Regions from separate parts of the Lysinibacillus sp. UGB7 genome, predicted to be linked through region 2. Evidence: riboswitches for the same ligand, from Rfam matches in the RefSeq annotation. Region 2 holds a riboswitch; each other region holds the start of a gene.
The links. Region 2 has a riboswitch for thiamine pyrophosphate ahead of thiT (energy-coupled thiamine transporter ThiT). Riboswitches for the same ligand answer to the same signal wherever they lie in the genome.
Positions count from the first base shown of each region.

Region 1: linked by a shared signal. The riboswitch ahead of thiM (hydroxyethylthiazole kinase) and the one ahead of thiT (energy-coupled thiamine transporter ThiT) in region 2 are both predicted to bind thiamine pyrophosphate.
Region 3: linked by a shared signal. The riboswitch ahead of thiC (phosphomethylpyrimidine synthase ThiC) and the one ahead of thiT (energy-coupled thiamine transporter ThiT) in region 2 are both predicted to bind thiamine pyrophosphate.

Region 1 is NZ_JBMGUV010000018.1:75,575-78,752, reverse strand. It holds gene thiE (thiamine phosphate synthase) at 1-22, opposite strand, end outside; gene thiD (bifunctional hydroxymethylpyrimidine kinase/phosphomethylpyrimidine kinase) at 12-836, opposite strand; gene thiM (hydroxyethylthiazole kinase) at 836-1,591, opposite strand; TPP riboswitch at 1,680-1,778, opposite strand; gene mbcS (acyl-CoA synthetase MbcS) at 1,969-3,178, shown strand, end outside.
Region 2 is NZ_JBMGUV010000026.1:50,093-53,270, forward strand. It holds gene ACOMCU_RS20155 (hypothetical protein) at 1-159, shown strand, start outside; gene map (type I methionyl aminopeptidase) at 196-957, opposite strand; gene thiT (energy-coupled thiamine transporter ThiT) at 1,084-1,644, opposite strand; TPP riboswitch at 2,033-2,140, opposite strand; gene ACOMCU_RS20170 (DUF4870 domain-containing protein) at 2,267-2,599, shown strand; gene ACOMCU_RS20175 (hypothetical protein) at 2,782-2,904, shown strand; gene ACOMCU_RS20180 (AAA family ATPase) at 2,947-3,178, opposite strand, start outside.
Region 3 is NZ_JBMGUV010000055.1:4,518-7,695, forward strand. It holds gene ACOMCU_RS26785 (methyl-accepting chemotaxis protein) at 1-23, shown strand, start outside; gene ACOMCU_RS26790 (AEC family transporter) at 303-1,229, shown strand; TPP riboswitch at 1,348-1,462, shown strand; gene thiC (phosphomethylpyrimidine synthase ThiC) at 1,608-3,178, shown strand, end outside.

The DNA.
Region 1 (3,178 bases), on a different contig from region 2:
GCTGTAAATCATTACATTTCATGAATCGTTACCTCACAAGAATCTTTATATTTATGGTAGGCGAAATGATTCGTCGGACCATGCCCATTGCCAATAGATAAATCATGTGTAATGGCGAGTTGAATAAATTTTTTTGCTTCAACTATAGCTGTATCTATAGGTACTTTACATCCAATAAAAGCTGTTAATGCAGCAGAGAATGTGCAGCCCGTGCCGTGAGTATTTTTCGTTGCAATACGTGTCGTTTGCATGGAAAATGTTCGACCATCTTTAAAAAATACATAATCAGTCGAAAAATTTATGTCAGCTAAATGTCCACCTTTAATGACAACACATTGTGTGCCTAGTTGTAAAAGTGTTTGAGCAGCTTGGCTAATGGATGTAAAATTATCGATTTTTCTTCCCGTTAATACTTCTGCTTCAGGTATGTTTGGCGTAATAACAGTTGCTAATGGCAATAAATAACATCGCATTGCCTGCATTGCCTCCCGTTGCAATAAGCTTTCGCCACCTTTGGCAATCATTACAGGATCTATAATAAGTGGGATATCTAAGTTAGTCATCATGTTTGCGATTGCTTGAATAATATCAGCGGAAAAAAGCATTCCTGTTTTGATAGCGCTAATCGGAAAATCCTCTAATAGTGCATAAAATTGTTTCTCAATAAAGCTTGTTTCAATTGGTAAAACACCTGACACACCTAATGTATTTTGTGCAGTTAATGCTGTAATAACTGAAGTGCCAAACACCTTTAATTCTTGAAATGTTTTTAAATCTGCTTGAATTCCTGCACCACCGCCGCTATCAGAGCCTGCAATTGTAGTCACGATACGCATTACTTTTCACCGTCCTTTGACAGATGATGTAACTCATTTAAGACCGCTATTTGAAAATCACCAATATTTTGTGTCGAGCAGGCAGCTTGTTCAGCTAGTTTTTTATAAGCCAATAAAGTGCCTACTAATTGTGTAAATGGCTCGTTATGTGCAACATAAGCTGCGGCACAGATGGCGCTTAATAGACAGCCTGTCCCTGTGACTTCTGTCATTTGATAATGGCCACCTACAATCCATTGCATCTGTTCCCCATCGGTTATAAAATCTTTTTCACCGGTCACAATAACAATACAATCATAGCGTTGAGCTAATTGCTTTGCTTCCTCTTCAATGCAAATTGATCCGCTGCCACTGTCCACGCCTTTTTGCTGCCAACTCACATTTGCAATAGCTGCAAGCTCGCCCATATTGCAACGAATAACAGCAAATTTAACTTCGGCTAATAGTTGATGGACTGTTTTTTTTCGAAAAGTAGTTGCCCCAGCACCAACGGGATCTAAAACAACCGGGATGTCAAGTGTATTAGCCATTTTCCCAGCACGTAACATAGATTCTCTAGTACGGTTATTTATCGTACCAGTATTTAATAATAGCGCAGAAGCAATCTTTACCATTTCATCGACTTCATCGACTTCATCGGCCATTACAGGAGAAGCACCAATTGCCAATAAGCCATTTGCTTGAAAGTTTGCCACAACATAATTGGTTATACAGTGAATGAGTGGCTTTTGTTTACGGATTGTTTGTAAAATCATTGTAAGTCCTCCTTTTTTGGATGGACGTAAGCATGCAAAAAAAACTCTTTTTCGTGCAAGGAATCCACGTGAAAAGAGCTTTTCATCAATAACAAGATGTATTGCTCCCTACGTCAGTATTAACTAACAGGTTCAAAGGGTCAGGTTTTACCTTCTCAACTCAGGATGAGTCCCCCCGCAATCATGATTTTAGTTGACCAAAATGTACCATACTTTTTCACGGTGTACAATAGCGAGTTTTCATTATAGGAAAAGCAGTGACTGATGCCATATATAGAAGCATGATAGTTGTCATGACTTTTTAAAAATAAGGCTCCTTCCATTGAAAATCATGAAAAATGAGTTTTATAATGAGCATAGCGAAGGGGGCATATGCCATGAAAAGACAAGAATTACTCGCACCAGAGTGGTATAACATTGCAGAAGAACTTGAAAAGTATGCACAGGATCCAACTAAAAATGCTTTAATAGTTTATAACGAAAACGAAGAAATACAATATATTACATATAAAAGTCTACTTGAAAAGGCAAATCAGGCAGCACATGTATTAACATCTCAAGGATTAGTAAAAGGAGATGTACTGTTAGTTATGGTGCCGAGGTCCGTTGAGGCATACATTGTTTATATTGCAGCATTAAAGGCTGGTTTGACGATTATTCCAAGCTCTGAGATGTTACGTGCAAAGGATATAGACTATCGAATCACACATGCTGATGCAAAGGCTGTTATTGCATATGAACCGTATATTGAGCAATTTGATGAGGTAGCAAATTTAGAGGACGTACAGCAGTTTGTCATAGGTCGTGCACATGCTCCGTGGCAACCACTGCTAGAACAAATGGAGAATCAGCCAACTACTTATACAAGCTCTACGCCGACGAAGAGTACTGATATTGCATTTCTTGCTTATACAAGTGGTACAACAGGTAATCCAAAGGCTGCTGTTCATACGCATAGCTGGGGGTACGCACATTTACGGACAACAGCACCAAATTGGTTAGGTGTTCAGGAAAATGATATTGTATGGGCTACTGCAGCACCAGGATGGCAAAAATGGATTTGGAGTCCATTCCTTGCAACGTTAGGAAGTGGTGCAACAGCTTTTGTATACAAGGGGAAATTTAATGCAGCAACTTATTTATCATTACTTGAAAAATTTGAAATCAACGTGCTGTGCTGTACGCCAACAGAATATCGGTTTATGGCGGCACTTGAAAATTTACATGACTTTAATTTGAGTGGAATTCGCCAAGCTGTATCTGCAGGAGAACCGTTGAATAGTGAGGTTATGAAAATATTCTTGCAAAACTTTAAATTACAAGTACGTGATGGCTATGGTCAAACTGAAAATACATTACTTGTTGGGACAATGGTAGGTATGGAAGCACGTGTCGGCTCCATGGGTAAACCAACGCCAGGAAATACTGTAGCTATTATTGATGATTTTGGCAACCCAGTTGCAGAAGGTGTCGTTGGTGATATAGCAGTCCATCGTGAAACGCCGGCATTATTTAAAAAGTATTTTAAAGATCCAGAACGAACAAGCTTACAATTCCGAGGTGATTGGTATATCACTGGAGACCGTG
Region 2 (3,178 bases):
GATATTGTCTATCCGAGCGTTTTTATCTGGGCCTATATAGGTATTGCATTACATAATGGCTTTGATGAATTACTCGTGACAACAGCAGCCTTGTTTTTATGTGGTGTGCTTCTTGTCGGTATACAATTTATTAAAAAAAATCCTGCCTACCAGAAATAACTTGGTAAGCAGGATTTTTTCGTATTTACTTTTTAACTAAATTGACTCTTCATCTAATGTTGTTAAAATGATTGGTTTGTCTTTTGTAACAATAATCGAATGCTCGATTTGGGCAACTAATGATTTGTCTGGTGTAACAAACGTCCAGCCATCACCAGCTTCGACGATATGCTCTGCTTTGGCTGAAATGAACGGTTCTACCGCTAACACCATTCCCTCTTTCATAATCGTTGAATCCCATGCATCGTAATAGTTTAAAATGTGATTGGGCTCATCATGCAAAGAACGGCCTAAACCGTGACCTGTTAAGTTCATGATGACTGTTAAATCGTTGGCATAAGCTTCACGCTCAACAGCTTTCCCAATTTGGTTTAATTTAGAGCCAGCTTTTACCTTTGTCATCGCACGATCAAAAGCACTTTTCGCTACGCGGCAGAGTTTTTCTTTATCTTCATAACCTTCTCCGACTACAAATGAAATACCAGTATCGGCAAAATAGCCATTTAGCGAACCGGACACATCGATATTAACAATATCGCCGTCTTTAATAACACGGCTTCCTGGTATACCGTGCGCTACTTCTTCATTCACACTAATACAAGTGTAACCAGGGAAATCATATTCTCCCTTTGGACCAGAAATAGCTCCTGCTTCCGCAAACATGCGACCTGCAATTTCATCTAATTCAAGTGTTGTCACACCTGGTTTGGTAGCAGCCTTCATTGCTTCACGAATTTCAGCACAGATACGACCGATTTTTTTAAAGGCTTCAATCTCTTCTTGCGTTTTTACAATCATTTTTAACGTCCCTTTCATCTAATATATACACTCTAATATATCACAACCACAATACAATAATGAACAATACGCGCCAATTAACTCAGAAAAGCCGCCTGCACTATAGAGGAACAGACGGCTTACTCTTTACGATTTTCGTTGCATTAATTGTGGTGCTGCTGTAAATAAAAGAACACCTGCGACTACTGTTAAAATTGTTGCAGGTAGCATATATGTGCCATTGTAAAGAATGGAATATATCCAAGCATTTTGCTCGCCAGCATACTCAGCGAAGAACACAGCTCCTGCAATCGTATGTGCTAAATAACGTAAAAAGCCTGCTAAGACGGTTCCAATGACAATATAAATAGCCATCTTCTTTTTGTTTAAATTTGTCGCTGCCTCAAGTACAGGTTTACGTACAAGCGCCGCTATACCTACTACCGTGAAGGCAACACCATAATCCAATAAACCTTGAAGCCAGTGTACAATATACGCACCGAACATTGTTTGCATAACGCCGATCAGTAAGCCCGTTGTCAATCCTGCAAAGAGACCCCAGCGAAATGCCATTAAAATAATGGGTATCATCACAAGACTAACTGAGCCACCCTGTGCCCATACTTTAAAAGAAACTTGATCGAGTACAAGACCCACCGCTGCGAAAATCGCAATCTCCACCAGCATTAATAGTCTTTTTTTGTCCATAATATTATTCTCTCCTTTGTTCCGATGTAGGATACAAGAGCAGGAATAGAAATCAGTTATTTAAATATGTGCTCAATCTGGCAATCTATTATGCTTCCACTTAATTGCGTTCGGATTGACAAGTGTTTAGTTCTGCAAGAAAGGGCGCCTTGATGTCGGTCATTTCGAAAAACACATCATCCTACAAATTTAGGCTAATTCCCTCAATTGATTCCTTGTCAAAATCCGTTACACTAACTGGAAGCTTGCTCTTCATACGGCTGGCATTGGAACAGCCTCCGAAAAAGAGCTACAATCATCTTCAGCCTGCTACCTATAGAGGAGAGGGCTTTCCAGATGAATGAAGATAAAAAAACGATGCCAGGACAGAGCCTCACATCGTAAAAGTGTCGGTTTCTATCCACATCCCTACGCAAGCTTTAACTTACAGGTTCGAAGAGTAAAGGCATTACGTGCCCAGTCTCAGCTGACATCATCAGCTCCCCTTGTGGTCGTTACATCTTAAATTTGCTTGAACATCCTCATTGTACGCAAACACTTTTGTGATTACAACCATTTCTTCATTAATTTTTTGAAACTTTCAAGATTCTCATGCGTAAATAAATAAAAAGGAGGGACTACTATGGAGAACCAAAAAATATTATCTGCATTTAGTTATCTCAGCATATTTTTCGCACCTTTTATTGTGCCGTTAATTGTTTATTTTGTGTCAAAAGAACATGAAGTGAAGCGCCATTCAATCCGAGCGCTTATCTCACACTTAATTCCATTTCTATTCGGTATCATTTTCTTTATCGTCTTCGTGTTTTCATCAATGTCAATGACTACGTTTGAACCTGACGTAAGCGATAATACATTCATCATCATTTGGTTTGCTGCCTTTGCGATTTACTTACTCGTATCTCTTGGAATTGTTATATGGAATATCGTTCAAGCTGTACGCGTTATCCGATAGTATTTATGTTTCATTCTCGGGTTAAAGGGAACTTAACCGTTGGGACTTTTTTTATCCCAACGGTTACTAGTTGAACCAATCGGGCACTTACGACGGCTTGATTTTCACGCATCAAATGATCATCTGAGCCCTCATCAGTGCAGGACAAACAGGTAGAAATAATAAAGGGGAGCTGGTATATCATGAAAGTATCTAAATTCGTAAAAACTGCTGTTAAATTAGCACCTATTGTGATTCCAATCGTCAAAAAAGTAGTTGCCGCTAAAAAAGGCACACTCCCTAATCCAACAACCCGTAGAAAATAAAGTAGAAGGCGTATCCTTGTTACAAAGGAAAACGCCTTCTCTCTATTTCACTTCAAATCGTGTTTTGCTATGTCCACTCAAGGTTTTTTCAACATGTAGAACAGCAGGCATGGAAGCCTTTAGTTCAGCTACATGCGAAATAACGCCAATCATACGACCTGATTCTTGTAGATCAATCAGTGTGTCAATCGCCTTATTCAGTGCTTCCTCATCAAGCGAACCAAAACCTTCGTCAATAAACATTGTATCGATTCGAATATTCCCCTGAAAGCTT
Region 3 (3,178 bases), on a different contig from region 2:
TTCAACGTTTTAAACTTGCTTAATAAAGGATTTTGCTCAAGGTGGTTTAAATTCTTTCTTCAATCAGAATAGCATAGCATGAAAAACAAAAATCTGTTGCTTTCTGCGGGTAAATAGCAAGCCTCTTTGACAGGGGCTTGCCTAAAATTACTTTCCGTGTTGAAGTCTAGCAGATTTTTTTAGAATGAAAAATTATTATGAGCAATCCATTAAAAATGCTCTTTTCAGGTTAGTTGAGGCACATTGACCAGGCAGGCGGATAGTTCTACTATAGAAAGAGATGGAAGGGGGGACTACTACATATGTATCTCGGCATGATTTTTTTTCAGATTGTTGCCCCTATTTTGGTGCTGCTTGTACTTGGGGCCATGTTGCAGAAGAAATTTAGATTTAATTTAAAGGCATTATCCCATCTTATTACCTATTGCTTTATGCCTGCTGCGGTTTTTGTAAATTTATATGAAACGAGTGTGGAGCCAGCGGTACTAGGACAGGTGGTGCTATTTATCGTACTTTTTATTGGGAGTCAAATGGCGCTCAGTCATTTTTTAGCAAAGGGGCTAGGTTTAGCGAAAACAGAGACTGCGGTATTTAAAAATAGTGTTGTGCTCATTAACTCAGGTAACTACGGGATACCGGTGGCCCAAATGATATTCGCGGCCCAACCTATTGGCGTGGCTATTCAAGTCATCCTCGTTATTTTTCAAAATATGACGACTTATACATATGGTTTGTATAATCTTATTTCCTCGACAAAATCCGGGATGGCTATCCTGAAAGATTTTTTGAAAATGCCTATTATTCATGCGCTTATTATAGGTGTAACAATGAATTACTTCGACATCAGTATTCCGCAGTTTATTCGAATTCCAATCGACCATGTAGCAGATGGTTTTATCGCTGTTGCACTCATTACGCTTGGCGCACAACTATCCCAGCTTGAAATCAAGTCGATGTTTAATAAAACTGTTTTTGTCAGTTGCTTTACACGATTGATTATTGGCCCAGCTGTGGCGCTTGTCATTATTTTTGCGCTTGGCCTAGACGGTGTTGTGGCTCAGTCACTCTTTATAGCTAGTGCTTTTCCAACATCACGCAATAGCTCAAGCCTTGCTTTAGAATACGATGTTGAATCGGCAACTGCTGCACAAACAGTGTTATTTTCAACCATAGTTAGTTGTATCACAGTGACCATAGTTATTTACGTTGCAGAATTACTTTTTACGTAATTTTACTTGCTGTAGAAATATCGGCCATTACAAATTGTACTTCAAATATTGTCATCATGGTTTTAACATATGGCTTCCATCTATTAGCAATATCTGCTACACTAACATCAAATTGAATAGCTTTAACTAGGGGAGTCTGATGAGTCAGGCTGAGAGGGAAACGCTTTGAGGTTTCTTGACCCTTTGGACCTGATCTGGCTCATACCAGCGTGGGAAAGTTAATGATTATCACAGTACTTGCACTTTGTGATAAATGAAACCCTTACATTCACAGCCGGATCCAATATTTTTTGGATTCGGCTTTTCTTATGTAGCAAGTTGTTGGGGTGAGCTAGATGGTCCTTTCATAACAATATGTAAAAGGGAGCGAAGTAGTTTATGACAACAGTTAGCGAAAAAAACATTACGATTATGTCCAGTTTTGATGGAAGCAAAAAGGTGTATGTAGAAGGCTCACGGCCAGATATTTTAGTGCCAATGCGTGAAATTCAGTTAAGTCCAACGACTGGAAACTTTGGAGAAGAAGAAAATGCACCAGTGCGTGTTTATGATACAAGTGGCCTGTATACAGACCCTACTTACAAAGTAGACATTACAAAAGGTTTGCCTGCTTTAAGAAGCGGTTGGATAAGGGAACGTGGGGATGTAGAAGAATACGAGGGTCGTAAGATAAAGCCAGAGGATAATGGCTTCCGCAATGTAGCTGATCCTCGTATGAAAGAAAATGTCTTTCTTGGACTTGATCGAAAACCTCTGCGAGCAAAAAAAGGACGTAATGTGACGCAGCTTCATTACGCAAGAAAGGGCATGATTACACCCGAAATGGAGTTTGTAGCAATTCGCGAAAATTTAGATCCTGAATTTGTTCGTGCTGAAATTGCTGCTGGTCGTGCAATTATGCCGTCCAACATTAATCATCCAGAGGCAGAGCCAATGATTATTGGCCGTAACTTTCATGTGAAGATTAATGCAAATATCGGTAATTCGGCTGTATCTTCATCCATCGCTGAGGAAGTAGAAAAAATGACATGGGCAACACGTTGGGGTGCAGATAATATTATGGATTTATCTACAGGGAAGCATATTCATACGACACGTGAATGGATTATTCGTAATGCTGCGGTACCTGTGGGAACTGTGCCAATTTATCAAGCACTAGAGAAGGTAAATGGTGTTGCTGAGGATTTAACGTGGGAAGTGTACCGTGATACATTAATCGAGCAGGCAGAGCAGGGGGTTGATTATTTCACAATACATGCAGGGGTCTTACTGCGTTATGTGCCTTTAACAGCCAATCGTGTCACGGGTATTGTTTCGCGTGGTGGTTCCATTATGGCGCAGTGGTGTTTATTTCATCATGAAGAAAGTTTCTTATATAGTCATTTTGAAGAAATTTGCGAAATTATGAAGACGTACGATGTGGCTTTTTCTTTAGGGGATGGCTTACGTCCAGGTTCTATTGCAGATGCCAATGATGAGGCGCAGTTTGCAGAGCTTGAAACACTTGGGGAGCTGACGCAGATTGCTTGGAAACATGATGTACAAGTCATGGTTGAGGGGCCAGGTCACGTGCCGATGCATCTGATTAAGGAAAATATGGACAAACAATTAGAAGTATGTAAGGAAGCACCTTTTTATACATTAGGTCCACTTACGACAGATATTGCACCAGGCTATGATCATATTACATCTGCTATTGGCGCAGCGATGATTGGTTGGTTCGGAACGGCGATGCTTTGCTATGTCACACCAAAAGAACATCTAGGTTTGCCAAATCGTGAGGATGTTCGTGTAGGGGTCATTACGTACAAAATTGCAGCACATGCAGCTGATTTAGCAAAAGGTCATCCAGGGGCGCAAGTACGGGATGATGCCCTATCAAAAGCACGTTTCGAGTTCCGTTGGCGAGATCAATTCAATTTATCTTTAGATCCTGAACGAGCAGTCGA